One region of the Tepidamorphus gemmatus genome, then DNA from elsewhere that is predicted to be linked to it. Evidence: riboswitches for the same ligand, from Rfam matches in the RefSeq annotation. Region 1 holds a riboswitch; each other region holds the start of a gene.

Evidence for each region. Region 1 has a riboswitch for cobalamin ahead of EDC22_RS15455 (ABC transporter substrate-binding protein). Riboswitches for the same ligand answer to the same signal wherever they lie in the genome.
Region 2: another riboswitch for cobalamin. It lies ahead of EDC22_RS02180 (DUF1636 family protein); the one in region 1 lies ahead of EDC22_RS15455 (ABC transporter substrate-binding protein).
Region 3: another riboswitch for cobalamin. It lies ahead of EDC22_RS02205 (CbtB domain-containing protein); the one in region 1 lies ahead of EDC22_RS15455 (ABC transporter substrate-binding protein).

What each region holds. Positions count from the first base shown of each region.
Region 1 covers NZ_SMAK01000011.1:98,525-104,380, forward strand. Annotated here, with positions in the region: gene EDC22_RS15440 (SDR family NAD(P)-dependent oxidoreductase) at 3-755, shown strand; gene EDC22_RS15445 (transketolase) at 763-1,599, shown strand; gene EDC22_RS15450 (transketolase family protein) at 1,596-2,621, shown strand; cobalamin riboswitch at 2,684-2,900, shown strand; gene EDC22_RS15455 (ABC transporter substrate-binding protein) at 3,159-4,688, shown strand; gene EDC22_RS15460 (ABC transporter permease) at 4,685-5,620, shown strand; gene EDC22_RS15465 (ABC transporter permease) at 5,695-5,856, shown strand, end outside.
Region 2 covers NZ_SMAK01000001.1:466,637-472,492, forward strand. Annotated here, with positions in the region: gene cobN (cobaltochelatase subunit CobN) at 1-1,962, opposite strand, end outside; gene cobW (cobalamin biosynthesis protein CobW) at 1,965-3,014, opposite strand; gene EDC22_RS02180 (DUF1636 family protein) at 3,011-3,427, opposite strand; cobalamin riboswitch at 3,561-3,786, opposite strand; gene cobU (bifunctional adenosylcobinamide kinase/adenosylcobinamide-phosphate guanylyltransferase) at 3,848-4,360, shown strand; gene cobO (cob(I)yrinic acid a,c-diamide adenosyltransferase) at 4,357-4,965, shown strand; gene EDC22_RS02195 (cobyric acid synthase) at 5,165-5,856, shown strand, end outside.
Region 3 covers NZ_SMAK01000001.1:472,668-478,523, reverse strand. Annotated here, with positions in the region: gene EDC22_RS02230 (metallophosphoesterase family protein) at 217-1,152, shown strand; gene EDC22_RS02225 (hypothetical protein) at 1,139-1,741, opposite strand; gene EDC22_RS02220 (YbaK/EbsC family protein) at 1,886-2,359, shown strand; gene EDC22_RS02215 (DUF6790 family protein) at 2,347-2,838, opposite strand; gene EDC22_RS02210 (CbtA family protein) at 3,088-3,774, opposite strand; gene EDC22_RS02205 (CbtB domain-containing protein) at 3,782-3,961, opposite strand; cobalamin riboswitch at 3,998-4,194, opposite strand; gene cbiB (adenosylcobinamide-phosphate synthase CbiB) at 4,293-5,279, shown strand; gene EDC22_RS02195 (cobyric acid synthase) at 5,260-5,856, opposite strand, start outside.

The DNA of each region.
Region 1 (5,856 bases):
AGTTGAAGCTGCTGGACGGCAGGACGGCGGTGATTTCCGGCGCGGCAAGCCCGCGCGGGATAGGATTGGCGACGGCGCGGCTGTTTGCCCGCCACGGCGCGCGGGTGGCGATCCTCGACCTCGACGAGACGGCTGCGCGTGCGGCGGCGGCGGGGATCGGCGAGGCGCATCTGGGCATTGGCTGCGACGTCACCGACCAGGCTGCCTGCGACCGTGCCGCGGGCGCGGTGCTGGCGGCGTTCGGCAAGATCGACATCCTCATCAACAATGCCGGCATAACCCAGCCCCTCAAGTTCGGCGAGATCGGCCCGGACGACTGGCAGCGGGTGATCGACGTGAACCTCAAGGGCATCTTCTGCCTGAGCCGGTCGATCGTGCCGCACATGCGCAAGCGGCGGTCGGGGGCGATCGCCTGCATGTCGTCGGTGTCGGCGCAGCGCGGCGGCGGCGTCTTCGGCGGACCGCACTATACGGCAGCGAAGGCGGGCGTGCTGGGGCTGGCCAAGGCCATGGCGCGCGAACTGGGGCCTGACGGGATTCGCGTCAACTGCGTCACGCCGGGTCTGATCGACACTGACATCACCCAGGGCAAGCTCTCCGACGAGATGAAGCAGAAGATCATTGAAGGAATCCCGCTGGGACGGCTCGGATCGGCCGAGGACGTGGCGGGCATCTACCTGTTCCTCGCCTCCGACCTGTCGGCCTATGTCACCGGAGCGGTGATCGACGTCAATGGCGGCATGCTGATCCACTGAGGGCGCGATGGCCAACAGATCCAATGTCAGCCTCGCCGATCGGGCCTACAATATCCGCCGCAACGCGCTGCGCATGGGGCAGGTCCAGGGGCAGGGCTACATTGCCCAGGCGCTCGGCATCGCCGATGTGCTGGCGGTCTCCTACTTCCATGCGCTGACCTATCGTCCGGACGATCCGGAATGGGAGGGACGCGACCGTTTCCTGCTGTCGATCGGCCACTACGCCATCGCGCTCTACGCGGCGCTGGTCGAGGCGGGGATCCTGCCGGAGGACGAGATCGACACCTACGGCACCGACGACAGCCGTCTGCCGATGTCGGGCATGGCCGCCTACACCCCCGGCATGGAAATCACCGGGGGATCGCTCGGTCACGGACTGCCGATCGCGATCGGCATGGCGCTCGGCCTGCGGCGCAAGGCGTCCGGCGCATTCGTCTACAATCTCCTGTCCGATGGCGAACTCGGCGAGGGGTCGACCTGGGAGGCGGCGATGGCGGCGAGCCGGTTCGGCCTGTCCAACCTCATCGCAATCGTCGATGTCAACGACATGCAGGCGGACGGGCCGGCCACGAAGGTCTCGGGCTTCGAGCCGCTCGAGGACAAGTGGCGGGCATTCGGCTGGCAGTGCTGGCGTGTCAACGGCAACGACATCGACGCGCTGGTCGCGGCCTTCGATGCAGCACGGGGCAGCAGGGCGGCGCAGCCGCGCGTGGTGATCTGCGACACCAGGATGGCAAAGGGCGTGCCATTCCTGGAAGCGCGTGAGCGCAACCATTTCCTCAGGGTCGAGCCTGAGGAATGGGAGCTGGCGCTGCAGGCGCTGGACGCGGGGAGGGGGGCATGACACGGCTGTCCAAGTACACGCCCCGCCCGAAGACCGGGAACGGACCGCGGGCGACGACCTCGGCGATGATCGCCTCGCTGGCGCCGGAGGGGCATCCGGCAAGGCCGGCGCCATTCGGCCATGCGCTGGCGGAGCTTGCCCACAGCCGTGCCGATATCGTCGGGCTGACGGCTGATCTCGGCAATTATACCGATCTGCACGTGTTCGCTGTTGCGCATCCGGACCGCTTCTACCAGATGGGCATGGCCGAGCAGGTGCTGATGGGGGCGGCGGCCGGCTTGGCGCGCGAGGGCTTCACGCCGTTCGCCACCACCTATGCGGTGTTCGCCTCCCGGCGCGCCTACGACTTCATCTGCATGGCGATCGCGGAGGAAAGTCTGAACGTCAAGATCGTCTGTGCGCTGCCGGGTCTGACCACCGGATATGGCCCCAGCCATCAGGCGACCGAGGACATAGCGATCTTCCGGGGAATGCCGAACCTGACGATCATCGACCCGTGCGATGCCACCGAGATCGAGCAGGCTGTGCCGGCGATCGCCGACCATCCGGGGCCGGTCTACATGCGTCTTTTGCGCGGCAACGTGCCGGTGGTGCTGGAGGAGTACGGCTACCGGTTCGAGCTCGGCAAGGCGAAGCTCTTGCGCGACGGCGCCGATGTGCTGTTCGTGTCGTCGGGTTTCATGACGATGCGGGTGCTGGAGGCGGCGAAGATGCTAGCGGCCGACGGCATCGGCGCCGCCGTCCTGCACGTCTCCACCATCAAGCCGCTGGACGAGGCGGCGATCCTTGGCGAGGCGGGCAAGCCTGGCCGGCTGGTGGTGGTGGCCGAGAACCATTCCATCGTCGGTGGCCTCGGCGAGGCGATCGCAGGCCTCTTGCTGCGCGCCGGGGTACGGCCGGCCGCCTTCCGACAGATCGCGCTGCCCGACGAATTCCTCGACGCCGGGGCGCTGCCGACGCTGCATGAGCGCTACGGCCTGTCGTCGGAGGCGGTGGCGCGATCAGTGAAGGGCTGGTTATAGGGTGCGTCTCATCGCGCGCAGGAGCACGCCGATCGACTGTTGACGCCAACGGATTGTCTGGGGCAAGCTCTTCCCGTCACGGTCTTCCGAGTCGTCAGATCGGGAGCTAAGAGGGAATCCGGTGCGTGTTTCCGTGTCGTCGGAGCGCAAGACCGGAGCTGCCCCCGCAACTGTGAGCGGATAGCCGTTCGTCGGAATGCCACTGGGTGAAATCCCGGGAAGGCGGCGAACACGCGATGACCCGCGAGCCAGGAGACCTGCCGTGGCCATGCGTAACGTCCCCGGGCGGGGTGCCCCGCGGGTCGTGTGGCTGCGGCATTCATGTGCATGGCCGTAGGCCAGGCGTCCTTCCGGCACTCGCCCTGACAATCGAGCGGGGTTGCCGATGATCGAACGTAGCTCAGCCTTTCCACACGATCGGATGCGCTGCTCGGACGGCCCGTGACATCCGGATCGGTTACGTTATAGCATAACATTCCTGCTCCTGCTGCTGCCCGCGTGTGCAGCGGTGCCGCCTCACATCATCCGGAGAATGTCATGAAGAGAGCTCGTATGGCTCTGGCTGCCGTCGCGATGTCGGCGATCATGTCGCCCTTCGCCCTGTGGGCCGAGGATCGGACCCTGACCGTCGTCGCACCATGGGAGATCAAGGGCTTCGACCCTTCTGTGACCGGCTATGCGTTCACCCGCATGGAGGTCGCGGAGACACTGATCGAGATCGGTGACGATGGTCTGCCGATCCCAGCGCTCGCGGCGTCGTGGATCGTGAGCGAGGACGGCCGGACCTGGCGGTTCGATCTGCGCCCGAACGTGACCTATCACGACGGGTCCAGGATGACGGCCGCCGATGTCGTGCATTCCCTGGAGATCGCCCGCGGCAAGCCGGGCGTTCTCGACAAGGTGCCGATCGAGTCGATCGAGGCAGTCGGCGATGCCGCTGTGCTCATCCGGCTGTCGTCACCATTCTCGCCGCTGCTCGCCTTCCTGGCGCATACCTCGGCCCAGATCCTGGCACCGGCCTCCTACGCGGCCGACGGGTCCGTGACGCAGATTGTCGCCACGGGTCCCTACAGGATCGTGAGCGTGGAGCCGCCGCAGCGATTCACCATGGAGCGGTTCGACGGGTACTGGGGCGAGAAGCCTGAGATCGCGCGCACGATGTTCCTTGCGGCCGGTCGCGGCGAAACCCGGACACTGCTCGCCGAAAGCGGCGATGCACAGATCGTCTTCAATCTCGACCCGGCGAGCCTGCAGCGGCTGGCTGGCAACGACCGGCTCGAGGTTCGGGCGGTGCCGCTCCCGCGGGTGATCACGATGAAGGTGAACGCGGCCTATCCTCCGCTCGCCGATGCGCAGGTGCCCCGGGCGCTCAGCCTCGCCATGGATCGTCAAGGCATCGCTTCGGCGCTGCTGCGTCAGCCCGATGTCGCCGCCTCGCAGCTGTTTCCGCCCGGAATGGCCGCCTGGCACAATCCGGACCTTGCACCGCTGACGCATGACCCGGAACGGGCCAGGAAAATCCTCGCCGGCCTCGGCTGGATGCCGGGCGCTGACGGTATCCTCGAGAAGGACGGCGTCAGGCTGGCCTTCACGATCAGGACCTACCCGGACCGGCCCGAATTGCCACTTGTGGCAACGGCGCTCGAGGACCAGTTCCGCGAGATTGGCGTCGATGCGACGATCGCCGTAGGCAATTCCGGTGACATCCCCGCTGGCCACCAGGACGGGACGCTGGAAGCGGCGCTGATCGCCCGCAACTTCTCGCTCGTTCCCGATCCGCTCGGCACGCTGATGCAGGATTTCGGCGCGGAGGGCGGCGACTGGGGCGCCATGAACTGGAAGAGCGACGCGCTGATCGCAGCAATTGATACTGTCCTGACGACGGGCGACGCAGAGCTGGCGGAGGAGCAGCGGCGCGTCATCGCACGCATCCTCCAGGACGAACTGCCCGTCATCCCGGTCGTCTGGTACGTGCAGACGGCTGCAGTGTCCAAGGATGTCGAGAACTTCTCGATCGATCCCTTCGAGCGCAGCTACCGCCTCTCGCGAATGAGGTGGGCAAGGTGATCCGGCTGGTTTCTTACCGGGTCCTGCAGGCCGGTCTCGTTGCGGTCATGGTCGGGGCACTGACGTTCATCATGGTCCGGAGCCTGCCCGGAGACATGGCCTTCCGCATCGCGGCCGGCCGGTACGGTTACGATCTCGTCGACGGTGCGGCGGCCGAACAGGTCCGCCGCGAGCTCGGCCTCGACCGGCCGGCGATTGCCGCCTTCGCAGACTGGCTCTGGAGCATGGCGCGCTTCGATCTCGGGGTGTCGCTCGTCTCGGGCGTTCCCGTCGTCGTCGAGATCCGACACCAGCTCGGCCATTCGGTCGAGCTGGCGGTGGTCGCGATCCTCCTGTCGATGGTGTTGGGGCCGCCGATCGGCGTTCTGGCTGCGATACGGCCAGGCGGACTGTTCGACCGGCTCGTATTCGTCGCAACGGTCGGGCTCAGGTCGTTGCCGCAGTTCGTGATAGGACTGCTCTTGATCTATGGCCTCTCGGTCCATGCAGGCCTTCTGCCCGCGGCAGGACACGGCGGGGCGCGCTTCACGGTCCTGCCGGCCCTGACGCTCGCGCTCGGCCTTGCCGCCGTGTCCAGCCGCATCGCCCGCGACGCGACGATCACCGTGATGGCCTCCCCCTACTACAGGTTCGGCCTGACCAAGGGCCTGCCGCCTGGCGAGACGTTCCGGCGTCACGGCGTGCGCAACATCGCCGTTCCCGTCATAACCTATCTGGGGGTTCAACTCGTCTATCTGATCGAGGGTGTCGTCGTCGTCGAGACATTGTTCGCCTGGCCCGGGATCGGCCATGCGCTCGTCCACGCCATCGTCGCCCGCGACGTCCCGATGATTCAGGGCACTGCCCTGGTGATGGGACTGATGTTCGTGGTGCTCAACGGGCTGGTCGACCTCGTCTGCCATCTCATCGATCCGCGCCGGAGAGCTGCATGATTGCTCCGACCGAACCATTCTCGGCACAGGTTCCTTCTGCCGGGCGGATGGCCGGTGCCCGCCCGAGAGCAGGCGTGATTGTTGGAATCGCCATCCTGATCGCACTGACAGCATTCAGCCTGCTGACGCCGCTCGTTGTCGATGGCAGTCCGACGGGCCAAAACCTGGCGCAGACGCTGCAGCCGCCCGGTCCGGGCCATCGGCTCGGCACCGACCATCTCGGTCGCGACATGGCG
Region 2 (5,856 bases), on a different contig from region 1:
CTCGGCGGCTGCGCCATGGCTGCCGGCAGCCTTCAGCGGTGGCGTGAGATGGCCGATGGTCACCGCGCCGAGGCGGCGCTTGGCGGCGGCGGCTTCGCCGGGATTGTTGACGATGAAGGGATAAATGACCGGCAGCCCGCCGATCAGCGCCGCCGTCGCGCAGGATTTCGACAACGCCACCGCCTTGCCCGGCAGCCATTCGAGCGTGCCATGGGTGCCGAGATGGATCATCGCGTCGATACCGGCGACCTCGCGCAGCCAGAGATAGAAGGCGACAAACACATGGCGCGGCGGCAGGTCGGGGTCGTGGTAGTCGGCCTTGCGGTCGAGGGCGTTGCCGCGATCGGGCTGGATGGCGAGGATGATGTTGCCGCACCGGACGACGCGGTGGGCGAACACCCGGCCGGCTCCCAGCTTGCCCGCCACTGCCGCCTCATCTCGGGCAGCCGCAGGCTGATCCGGGATCTGGGTGGCTGCACCGGTCAGCACATCCCCGATCCCGGTTCTCGACTCACGCTCCGGCCAGGATGACGCCTCACGGACGGGAGCAGGAACGACGGCGGGGTCCTCCCGAGGTTCGCCCCACGCTGCGAGAATCTGCGTCCGTGTCGCCTCCGGCAGCGTATCGAACAGGCGGCGATAGGCGTCGAGCGACAGGAACGGTGCCGGCTCGGCATCGCAGAGGGCGGCGACGATCTCGCGGCCGGTCGGCGCAACGGGGCCGGTGTCGTAGCCCTCCTTGCCCAGCAGGCGCACGATCTCGGCGGCGCTCTCGATGGCGTCGAGGCCGACGGCATGGGCCGCCTGACCGGCCGCGCCGGGATAGTCGGAGAGGATCAGCGCCAGCCGGCGGTCGCGGCGCGGCGTCGCGGCGAGCCGCGCCCAGCCCGCCGCGCGGGCGGCGGCAAGGGCGATGCCAGCCGGATCGGGACGGTGCACCGTACGGGCGTATTCCAGGCCGGGCACTTCGATCTCGTCGGCCTTGAAGGAGACCGCGGTGGCAAGCAGCCGGCCGTCGAGTTCCGGCAACACCACCTGCATGGCGAGATCGGCCTGGCCGAGACCGCGCGGCGAAGCCTCCCAGGCCTCGCGTGACGAGGTGGCGAGCACGACCTGCAGGACTGGCGCACCGGCGGCTTCGAGCGGCGAGGGCCCGTCGTCGAGGCGGGCGGAGAAGCCGGTGGCGTTGAGGACGACCGCCGGCCGCAAGTCGCGCAGCGTGTCGGCTACCCAGCGTGCCGTTTCAGGACCCTTCAGGCTCGTGACATGGAGCGCGCGCACGTCGAGCCCGCGCCGGTCCAGCTCGGCCGCGAGCGCGTCGACCGGCGCCAGATCGCCGGCAAGCAGCCAGGCACGGTAGAAGACGATCACGGCAAGCGGGCGGGTAGCGTCCTTGCCGGCACGCGGCGACAGGGTTCGGGGTACGTACTCCCCATGCAGGGCGACCGGTTGTGCCCGGACGCCATCGTCGTCACCGAGACCGGCAAGATGGCTGAGCAGCCGCAGGGCCGCGCGCATGTTGGCCGGGCCACCCTCCGCCAGCAGCGTGTCGAGGCGGCTGCGGATGGCCGGATCGACGGTCGAAAGGTCCCGGAGCCGTGCATCCTCGCGGCCGTCGCCGGGCATGAACACCACCGGGATGCCCCTGTCCCGGCAGGTCCGGGCGATCTCCTCGCAGCCATAGCGCCAGTAATCGAGGCCGCCGAGCAGCCGCACCGCCACGCAGCGCGCGGCGGCGACGACCTGCTCGACATAGAGATCGACCGACATCGGATGCCGCAGCCGGCCGATGTTGGCCAGTCTGAGCTGCGGCAGATCGCCGGCCGCCTGCCAGGCCGTGGCGGCGCTGCCGAGATCGGAATCAGAGAAGGACAGGAACACCAGCGGCGCAGGCGACTGGCCGAGATCGACCGCCGTCTCGACATCGTCGAGCGATCGTGTCTCCCGGACCAGGATGTGCATGCCTACCCCCGGATTGCCGCCTCGATGGCCGCCCTGTCGAAGCCGGTCTCTGCGATCACCACCAGGCGCCCGGTGCGCGCCTCGCCGGGCGCCCAGGGCCGGTCGAAGGTGTGATGGAACCGGTTGCCGACACCCTGTACCGCGAGCCGCAACGGCTTGCCGGCGACCGCGACGAAACCCTTGATGCGCAGGATATCGTGGGTCTCGGCGGCCGTCTTCAGACGGGCCACCAGCCGCTCCGGCTGGTCGATCTCGCCGATCTCGACGACGAACGTGTCGAAGTCGTCGTGCTCGTGGCCATCCTCGCCATCGTGATGCGACGGGCGGGCGTCGAGATCATCCTCGGCGGCCGCGCCGATCCCCAGCAGTACGGCCGGATCGATGCGGCCCTCACGGGTCGCCACGACCTTCACGGCGCGCGGCAGGGATTCGGCGATGGCGCGGCGCAGCATGTCGAGCTCACCCTCGTGCAGCAGGTCGGCCTTGTTGAGCAGCACGAGGTCAGCTGCCATCAGCTGGTCCTCGAAGACTTCGGCCAGCGGATTGTCATGATCGAGCGATGGGTCTTCGGCGCGCTGGCGAGCGACCTTCTCGGGATCGTCGGCGAAGCGTCCGGCCGCGACCGCCGGGCCATCGACGACGGTTATGACACCGTCGACCGTCATGCGCGAGCGGATGGTTGGCCAGTCGAATGCCTTGATGAGCGGCTTCGGCAGGGCGAGACCCGAGGTCTCGATCAGCACATGCTCGGGTGGCTGCGGCCGGTCGAGCAGTGCCTGCATCGTGGGCAGGAACTCGTCGGCCACCGTGCAGCAGATGCAACCATTCGCGAGTTCGACGATGTCCTCCTCAGAGCAGTCGGCGATCCCGCAGCTCCTCAGCAGCTCTCCGTCGATGCCGAGCGAGCCGAACTCGTTGACGATGATCGCGATGCGGCGGCCGTTCGCGTTCTGGAGCACGTGTCGCACCAGGGTCGTCTTGCCGGCGCCGAGAAAGCCGGTGATGACGGTTGCGGGAATCTTGCCGGCGGCCGGACGGGCGGTTGCGGTCATTCGGCGGCGTCCTTCAGCGGTGGTTGCGGAGCGGCGAGATGCAGCGGAAAGCGCCCGATGATCGCATGCCGCAGCGACTCGGGACGGCCGGAGCGCAGGACGGCTCCTGTCTCCGATCGCGCATAGGCGATGGCGTAGTCGATCAGGTCGTCGGCGTGTTCCGGGCCGAGATCGCCAACCATGTAGGCCCACTTGCCGGGCTGGGAGATCGCCGCCGAACAGCCGCGCTCGCAGTTGGCGAAGCAGACGACCGGGACGATCGCCGGGGCATCGGCGCCGAGCGCCCGCGCCGCGGCACCGGTCGCCTCGAACAGCAGCTGGCCGGCACGCGGCACATCTTCGGCCGACGGCGGATCGCCCGCCCGCCGGCAGGTTGTGCAGACATAGAGCGTCGGGCGCGAGTCGCCGGCCACCGCTTGTTCCCCAAGTCACGGCGCAGGATTGCGCCTGTCGGGGTGCGTGGTCCCGCCCGCGTGCGACATCGCCGGGACGGTCGCCGACGGGATCGCCGGTTTCCGCAGCGCCGGCGCACCCCGCCCGGCTTGCGGTCAGTCCGTTGCGACGGCAGGTCTCCTGGCTCGCGGTTCAGATCGCCTTCCGTCACCTTCCCGGGCGCGGACCCAGTGGCATCCGACGGGTGGCTCACCGCCTACAGTTGCGGGGGCAGCCGCGGCATGGGGCCTGGTCCGACATGTCCGGCCCGGCACCGCGTTCCCTTTTCACCTTCGTCCCGCTTGCGCCGGGGCGAAGGACCGTCACGGATTGACTATTGGTTCGTCCGGGGCGAGTCAATCGCGGACGGGCCCGGCAGGGGATTCCCGGAGGGCGTGACAATGACGGTGACTTTCGTGCTGGGCGGAGCCAGGTCGGGGAAGAGCCGCTACGCGGAAAGCCTGGTGACCGCATTGCCGCCGCCCTGGACCTTCATTGCGACCGCCGAGATCCACGACGACGAGATGCGCCAGCGGATTGCCGAGCATCGCGCCCGGCGTGGCGAGGGCTGGTACACGCTGGAGGCGCCCGTCGACATCGTCGGGGCGCTGCGGTCGGCGCCGGCGGGTGCGCCCGTCCTGGTGGACTGCCTGACGCTGTGGCTGTCCAATCTGATGCTGGCCGACTATGACGTCGTCACCGCCGTCGACGACCTGGCCCGGGCGCTCAGCGAATCGTCGGCGCCAGTCGCCATCGTCTCGAATGAACTGGGGCTCGGCATCGTGCCCGACAATGCGCTCGCCCGGCAGTTTCGCGACGCGCACGGCCGGATGAACCAGCGCATTGCGGAGGTGGCCCACTCGGTGGTGTTCATGCTGGCCGGTCTGCCGATGCCTGTGAAGGTGGCGCGATGAGCGGACCGGATGCGGCGGCGCGGCATCGCGCCAAGATGGAGAAGCGGAAGGCGGTTCAGGACGCCGAAGTGGCGTCCAAGACGATCGAGAAGGGCCTGCTGATGGTCCATACCGGCGCCGGCAAGGGCAAGTCCACCGCTGCCTTCGGGCTGGCGCTCCGGATGGTCGGGCGGGGGCGCAAGGTCGGCGTGGTGCAGTTCATCAAGGGCGCTTGGTCGACCGGCGAGCGTGGCGCGCTCGAGAGCTTCGGCGCGCTCGTCGAATGGCATTCGATGGGCGAGGGCTTCACCTGGGAGACGCAGGACCGCGACCGCGACATCGCCGCCGCCCGCCGCGCCTGGACGAAGGCGCTGGAGCTGATGGACGACCGCTCGGTCGCGCTGCTTGTCCTCGACGAGCTCAACATCGCGTTGCGCTACGACTACCTGCCGATCGACGAGGTGGTCGGCGCGCTCGCCGCCCGCCGTCCCGACCTGCACGTCGTCGTCACCGGCCGCAACGCGAAACCGGAGCTGATCGAGGCGGCCGATCTCGTCACCGAGATGACGCTCGTCAAGCATCATTTCGCCGCGGGCGTTAAGGCGCAGGAGGGCATCGAGTTCTGAGCGCGATGTCTGGCCATCTGCCGTGCCGTCATTCCGGTCGAGCCGAGCGCGTGCCGGGACCGGGGCGCTTCGACATCGCCGATCCAATCCTCCCGATCGCGAACAGCCGCTGGTGCGGCTGCCGCGATGAGGGGCCGATTGTGGCTGCGAGCGGGATTGGAGGACGCCGCGCCGAAGCCCTGGCGCGGCCGGCTGCGCCATGACAGCCCGCGCAATCATGTTTCAGGGGACCGGCTCGAATGTCGGCAAGTCGCTGATCGTGGCGGGGCTGTGCCGGGTGCTCAGGCGTCGGGGGATCGCAGTCGCGCCGTTCAAGCCGCAGAACATGTCGAACAATGCTGCCGTCACCGCCGAGGGCGGCGAGATCGGCCGGGCGCAGGCGTTGCAGGCCCGCGCGGCGGGGTTGCGGGCCTCGGTGGACATGAACCCGGTGCTGCTCAAGCCGCAGAGCGAGACCGGCGCGCAGATCGTGCTGCACGGCAAGGTGATCGGCACGGCGAAGGCGCGCGAATGGCAGGAGATCAAGCGCGGACTGATGCCGGCGGTGCTGGAGAGTTTCGGCCGGCTCAAGGAGACCGCCGAGATCGTGCTGGTGGAGGGGGCCGGCAGCGCCTCGGAGATCAATCTGAGGGCCAACGACATCGCCAACATGGGCTTCGCTCGGGCCGCCGACGTGCCCGTCGTGCTGATCGGCGACATCGACCGCGGCGGCGTCATCGCCAGCCTGGTCGGCACCAAGACGGTCGTCGCGCCCGAGGACGCGGCGATGATCGAGGGCTTCATCGTCAACCGGATGCGTGGCGATCCGGGGCTGTTCGAGGCGGGAATGCGCGAGATCGCGCGCAGGACCGGCTGGGCGCCGCTCGGCCTCGTCCCGCATTACGACGCGGC
Region 3 (5,856 bases), on a different contig from region 1:
CGATGCAGCTGAACCCTTTTGCCTGGAGCCTGTCATGCTTCGTCTGCTGTTCCGCCGTCGCGGCGCCTATGTCTGGCGCCCGGCGCTCGATCTCCGCGACGGCCGCATCGCGGCCGCGCTGATGACCTTCGCGCCCAACTGAGGCGGGTCGACCACCCCGCGTTCGGGTCCGTCCGTCTGGCCATCGCAGCCCGCCGCCGCTAGAAAGCGCGGGCAATGTTCAGGCTTGCCCATCTCTCCGACCCCCACGTCCCGCCCGACGGACCGCCGCGCCGACGCGACCTGTTGTCGCAGCGAGCGATCGGCTGGGTGAACTGGCAGCGCAACCGCCGCCGCGTTCATGTCCGCCATGTCCTCGATGCGGTTACCGGCGACATCCACACCCATGCGCCGGATCATATCGCGGTAACCGGCGATCTTGCCATCGTCTCGACGCCGGCCGAATGGCGCGCCTGCCGGGCATGGCTCGATCACATCGGGCCACCGGACAAGGTCTCGCTGGTGCCCGGCAATCACGACACCTATGTGCGCCGCGCCGTGACGGGTACGGAACTCGCCTGGCGCGAATACATGGCCGGCGACCCGGACACCCTGGCGCATGGCGGATTTCCCTATCTCAGGCGGCGCGGTCCGCTGGCCTTGGTCGGGTGCTCCTCGGCGATTGTCACTGCGCCGTTCCTGGCGACGGGGAAGGTCGGCCGCGACCAGCTCGCGCGGCTCGAAATGCTTCTCGCCCGCCTCGGCCGCGAGGGTTGGTTCCGAGTCGTTATGATCCATCATCCGCCGACGCGCGAGCCCGGCGACCGCTTTCGCCGGCTTCTCGACGCGCGCGAGGTCGCAGCGGCACTGGAGCGCGCCGGCGCCGAGTTGATCCTGCACGGTCACGAGCACCGCGCCACGCTGCGCTGGCTGCCCGGCCCGGTCGCGCCGATACCGGTGGTCGGCGTACCCTCGGCTTCGGCGCTGGAGCACAGCGGCCGGCCGGCTGCCCAGTACAACCTGTTCGACATTTCCGGGATGGCCGGCGCCTGGTCGTGCCGGATGATCGTGCGCGGCTTTGACGGGGGCGTCCTCCACACACTGTGCGAGCAGGAGCTCCGTACCGGCCGGGACGAGGTCGCGCCGTGCGCTGCAGCTCCTAGGGCAGGCTGAACGTCACGCCGACGACGAACAGTCCGACGGCGCCGATCAACACCCCGAGTACGAAGGCGGTGATCAGGCTTCCCCAGCCGAAGCGCCGCACGGTCCGCTCAACCGTCATCGCCTTGTCCTCCGCCTGTCGGGCGGCGAGCGACACGATCGCCTTGCCTTCCGAGTCGCTTTCCAGCGCCCGTTCGCGCTCGATCAGCCGGTGCGCGACATAATCGGTGACGCGGTTCGCCATCTCGTCGATGCTGGTCGTCTCGAGGATGACCTGCCGTCCGTGCCGGGTGTCCTTCAGGAAACGGTAGGTGCGCTTGTCACGCGCCATCACCACATGGGCCAGCACGTCGATCCACAACCGCGGCGGGGTACCCGGAATCAGAGCGCATTCGAGCAGGTCGGTTCCTTCCGGAATCTCGTCGAAGACGTCCGAAAGCGCATCCTGCAGCAGTTCGAGGCGGGCGATCTCCGCCTCGCGCAGATCGACGATGACGTCCGAGCGCTCGGCCTCGGTTTGACGGGCACGCCGCAGCGCCGCGCGCAGGCGGCTCGTCTCCGCCTGCTTGATCGGCGCCTCGATGATCGTCTCTTCCGACATTGGCAGCTCCGTCTCCGGAAGATTCGGCCCATTAACGACCAGTTTACCATGATCGCTCGCAGAAATCAGGCTTCTATCCCGGTCGACGCGGATCGCCTCTCCCTGATGACCCTGCCTGCGCCCGCTGCTATAAGGGCGCCCGTCATGGATCAGCTTCCCGAAAGTGCCCGCCGTGTCGCCGCCGCCGCCGCGGCCGCCGGTCTTGCGGTGAACGTTGTCGAGATGCCGGACTCGACCCGCACCGCCGAGGAGGCGGCCCGGGCCTGCGGCTGCGAGGTGGCGCAGATTGTCAAGTCGCTCGTGTTCGTCGGAGCGGCGAGCGGCCAACCCTACCTGCTGCTGGTCTCCGGCGCCAACCGGGTCGACGAGATGGCGGTCGCGGCGGAACTCGGCGAGCCGCTGGTCCGTCCCGACGGCCGCCGCGTGCGCGAGATCACCGGCTATGCGATTGGCGGCATTCCGCCGATCGGCCATCCCGAACCGATGCGCACGTTGATCGACGCGAGGCTCCTGACATACGAGGTCGTCTGGGCGGCGGCAGGCACGCCGCGCTGCGTGTTCGCGGTCGATCCGGCCGCGCTCGCCCGCGCCGCCTCGGCCACGACCTACGCCTTCTGATCCGCCTTCCAGGCGACCAGCAGCAGCACCGCCACGACCGTCGGCGTCAGGATGTCGGTATAGAGGATCGGTCCGGCATTGCCAGCCGCCAGATTGCCCGTCTCCGCGATCTGCCGCAAATGGCCGATCGCGGCCCCGCCGAGGAACGACGCCACCACGATCCATGTGGCGGTGCGGAATCCCAGTCGTCCCCAGAAGGCGCCGACCACGCCGGCCAGCCCGATGCCGAGATTGGCGACCCCGACCTCGAACTGGAACGGACTCGTCTGCCAGCCGATCGCCGCGGCCGCTTCGGCAGGAAAGAAGACATGGCCCATGAACGCCCACAGGCTCATCAAGCCGATGACGAAGAAGAAGATCCACCGGAGCAGCCGGTCCGCGACCAGCCGCGCGCCGAGCGGACGCGGGGCCCGCGCGATATCGGCGGCCGCGGCGACGAGCGCCAAGACCCAGGCAAGAATGGGAACGAAGGAAACCATGCCGTCACCTCGCGCGAATCATCGACCGACGACGAGAGTGACATTCCTCGAGGAGACGATGAACCCTGCCCGATCGGCGGGCCCGGGCGCCGGCACCAGGCGCGCCGTTCCGGCCGGAACGACGCGCGGAGCCGGGATCGGGGCGCAACACCGCTCCCGCCACGCCTTGCCCATCGCGGCTCGCAGAGGCGGTCGAGGACGCGGCGGCCAGGCCGGGCCGGCGGCAAGACGTCCGGCCGGCCCGGAGCCTCAGACCGTCCGGTCGGCCAGGCTCATCCGCGACATCGCGTAACCGGCGATCGCCGCAGGAACGATCCACATCAGCGCGTGGATGACGAGCGACGTCGCGGCGAAATGTGCGGCGAGTTCGGCCGGCACGGCGCTCGTCATGCCGTCGGCCTGCGGCGCGCCGACCACATGCGGCAGCACGATCAGCACGAGCCCGCCTATCACCCAGGGAGCGCTGCGGCCGAAATAGATCGCGCCGATCCCGATGGCTGTGGCGAAGGCCGTGAACGCCCACCAGAGCTGCCGCGCGTAAAGATCGGCCGCCGCAACCCCCGGCAGCTCCGGCGCGAGCCCGAGCGCGGGGGCGAGGCCGGTGGCGAAGAAGCCTGCGATGGCGAACGGGATCACCGAGCTGACGTCGATCCGGGCGCCCCTGGCGTACATCACTGCCAGCAGCATCCAGGCATAGCCCACCGCGACAGCGATGGTGGCGACATAGGTGAGGATGGTCCGCATCCCGTCGCCGTGCTCGCCAAGCGCGTGGTCGCCGTGCGCGTGCGCGAGGATTGTCAGGCCCGTGGTGGCGACCTCCTCGAATTCCTCGGCATGGAGGATCATCGGAACCGTCGTGACCGACTGGATCGCGGCCACGATCAGTCCGCCGGCGATGCCTCCCACGAGGCCCGCGGCCAGAATCCGCTTCAGCATGGCGCGATCAGTGGCAGGGGAAGGAGAGTGCGTGGCGCGCATCGTGCGCCGCGTCGTGCAGCGCCTGCGGATGCGCGAAGCCGGTCACGAAGACGACGGCCGCACCCATCAGGAATACCACAGAGGCCACCGTCAGCCGCGAAGAGACCGCTGCCGGTTGCGAAAGGGAAGTCGTTGTCTCAGTCATCTCGTCATCCGATCTGCCGCTCCACCGGCGGCCTTGGAGTTGCCCCATGGACCGGCAGGTCTCCTGGCTCGCGCCTGCCTACCGCCGCCCTCCCCCTTCCCGGCTTGCGCCAGTGGGTTCGCTGGAGGGGCGGCTCGGCGCCTACAGTTGCGGGGACAGCCGCGGCTTTCGGAACGAGATCCGGCACCGCGTTCCCTCTTCGCCCTTTCGGGACCGATCCGGAGGCGAGACTACCGGATGGTCCCGGACCCGTCGAGTGCGATTGCGACATGGCGGCGGCCGTCCGATCCGCCACTGCCTCGCCGGTGGGCGACGTGATATCGATCCGGCAATGACGCTGTCGACAAACCTCTACGTCCTGTTCGCCGCCCTCGCGATCGAGGCCGCCGCCGGCTATCCGCGGCCGCTCTACGCCGTGCTCCGTCATCCAGTGGTGTGGATCGGCACGCTGATCGATTGGCTCGAGGCGATGCTCAACCGGCCGGACATGACCGTCGAGACTCGCCGCTTCAACGGTGTCGTGACGCTGATCGCACTCCTCATCGCCGCTGTCGTGCCGGCGCTGCTGGTGCAGATGGTTCTGCTGGCACTGCTGCCGTCGCTGCTCGCGCTCATCCTGACTGCCGCGATCGCCTCGAGCCTGATCGCCCAGCGCAGCCTCTGGAACCATGTCGAGGCGGTGGCCGAAGGACTGGAGACCGGCGGCCTCGACGCCGGCCGCGCGGCCGTCGCGCACATCGTCGGCCGGGATCCGGCGGCACTCGACGAGTCCGGCGTCTGCCGCGCGGCGATCGAAAGCCTCGCCGAGAACTTCTCCGACGCGGTTGTCGCGCCGGCTTTGTGGTGCGCGCTGCTCGGCCTGCCGGGGATCGCCGCCTACAAGGCCGTCAACACCGCCGATTCGATGATCGGTCACCGCACCGAGCGCTACCGCGACTTCGGCCGCGCCGCTGCCCGCCTCGACGATCTGGTCAACCTGCCGGCTTCGCGGCTGGCGGCCGGCTGGATCGTCCTCGCCGCACTGATCCGCGAGGCGGATGCGGCCGCGGCGCTGCGGGCGGTCAAGCGGGATGCCCGCCGTCACCGCTCGCCGAATGCCGGTTGGCCGGAGGCGGCGATGGCCGGCGCGCTCGGCATCCGGATCGCCGGACCACGCGTCTATGGCGGCATCCGTGTCGAGGACAGCTGGATGGGCGACGGACGCGCCGACCTGACGGCCGCGGACATCCGCCGGGCGCTCGACCTCTACCGCACCGCCTGCATTGCACAGGGCATCTTCGTACTGGCGCTTGCAGCCCTCATCGGGCTAGCGACATGAGCCGGCCGATGTCGATATGCCTTTCCAGATGGGCGGCAAGTCCGTCGAGCGCGGCCTCCACGCCGGCCTCGTAGTCAGCGCCGGACGCTGTGCCGCCGAGCCGCGCAAGCCAGGCGGCGCGCTGCCGGTCATCGGCGAAGAAGCCGTGCACATAGGTGCCGGCGACCAAACCGTCCGCCGAGACTGCCCCATCCGTCCGTCCGTCGGCGAGGCGCACCAGCGGGCGCCCGGTGCCCGGCCCTGTCGTCACCCCCATGTGCATCTCGTAGCCGACAAGCGGCAGCCCGTCGGCGATTGTCACGCCGGCCACCTCCACCAGATGCTTGTCGCCGGCGAGCACCGTCTCGACATCGAGCAGCCCGAGCCCGTCCACCCGGCCTGCCGGCCCCTCGATGCCGGCGGGGTCGGCGATCGACCGGCCAAGCATCTGGTAGCCGCCGCACAGCCCGAGCACCCGCCCGCCGCGCCGCACATGCGCCGCAATGTCGATGTCCCAGCCTTCGGCGCGCAGCGCCGCCAGATCGGCGATCGTCGCCTTCGAGCCCGGCAGGATGACAAGGTCGCAGACCGGCAGCGC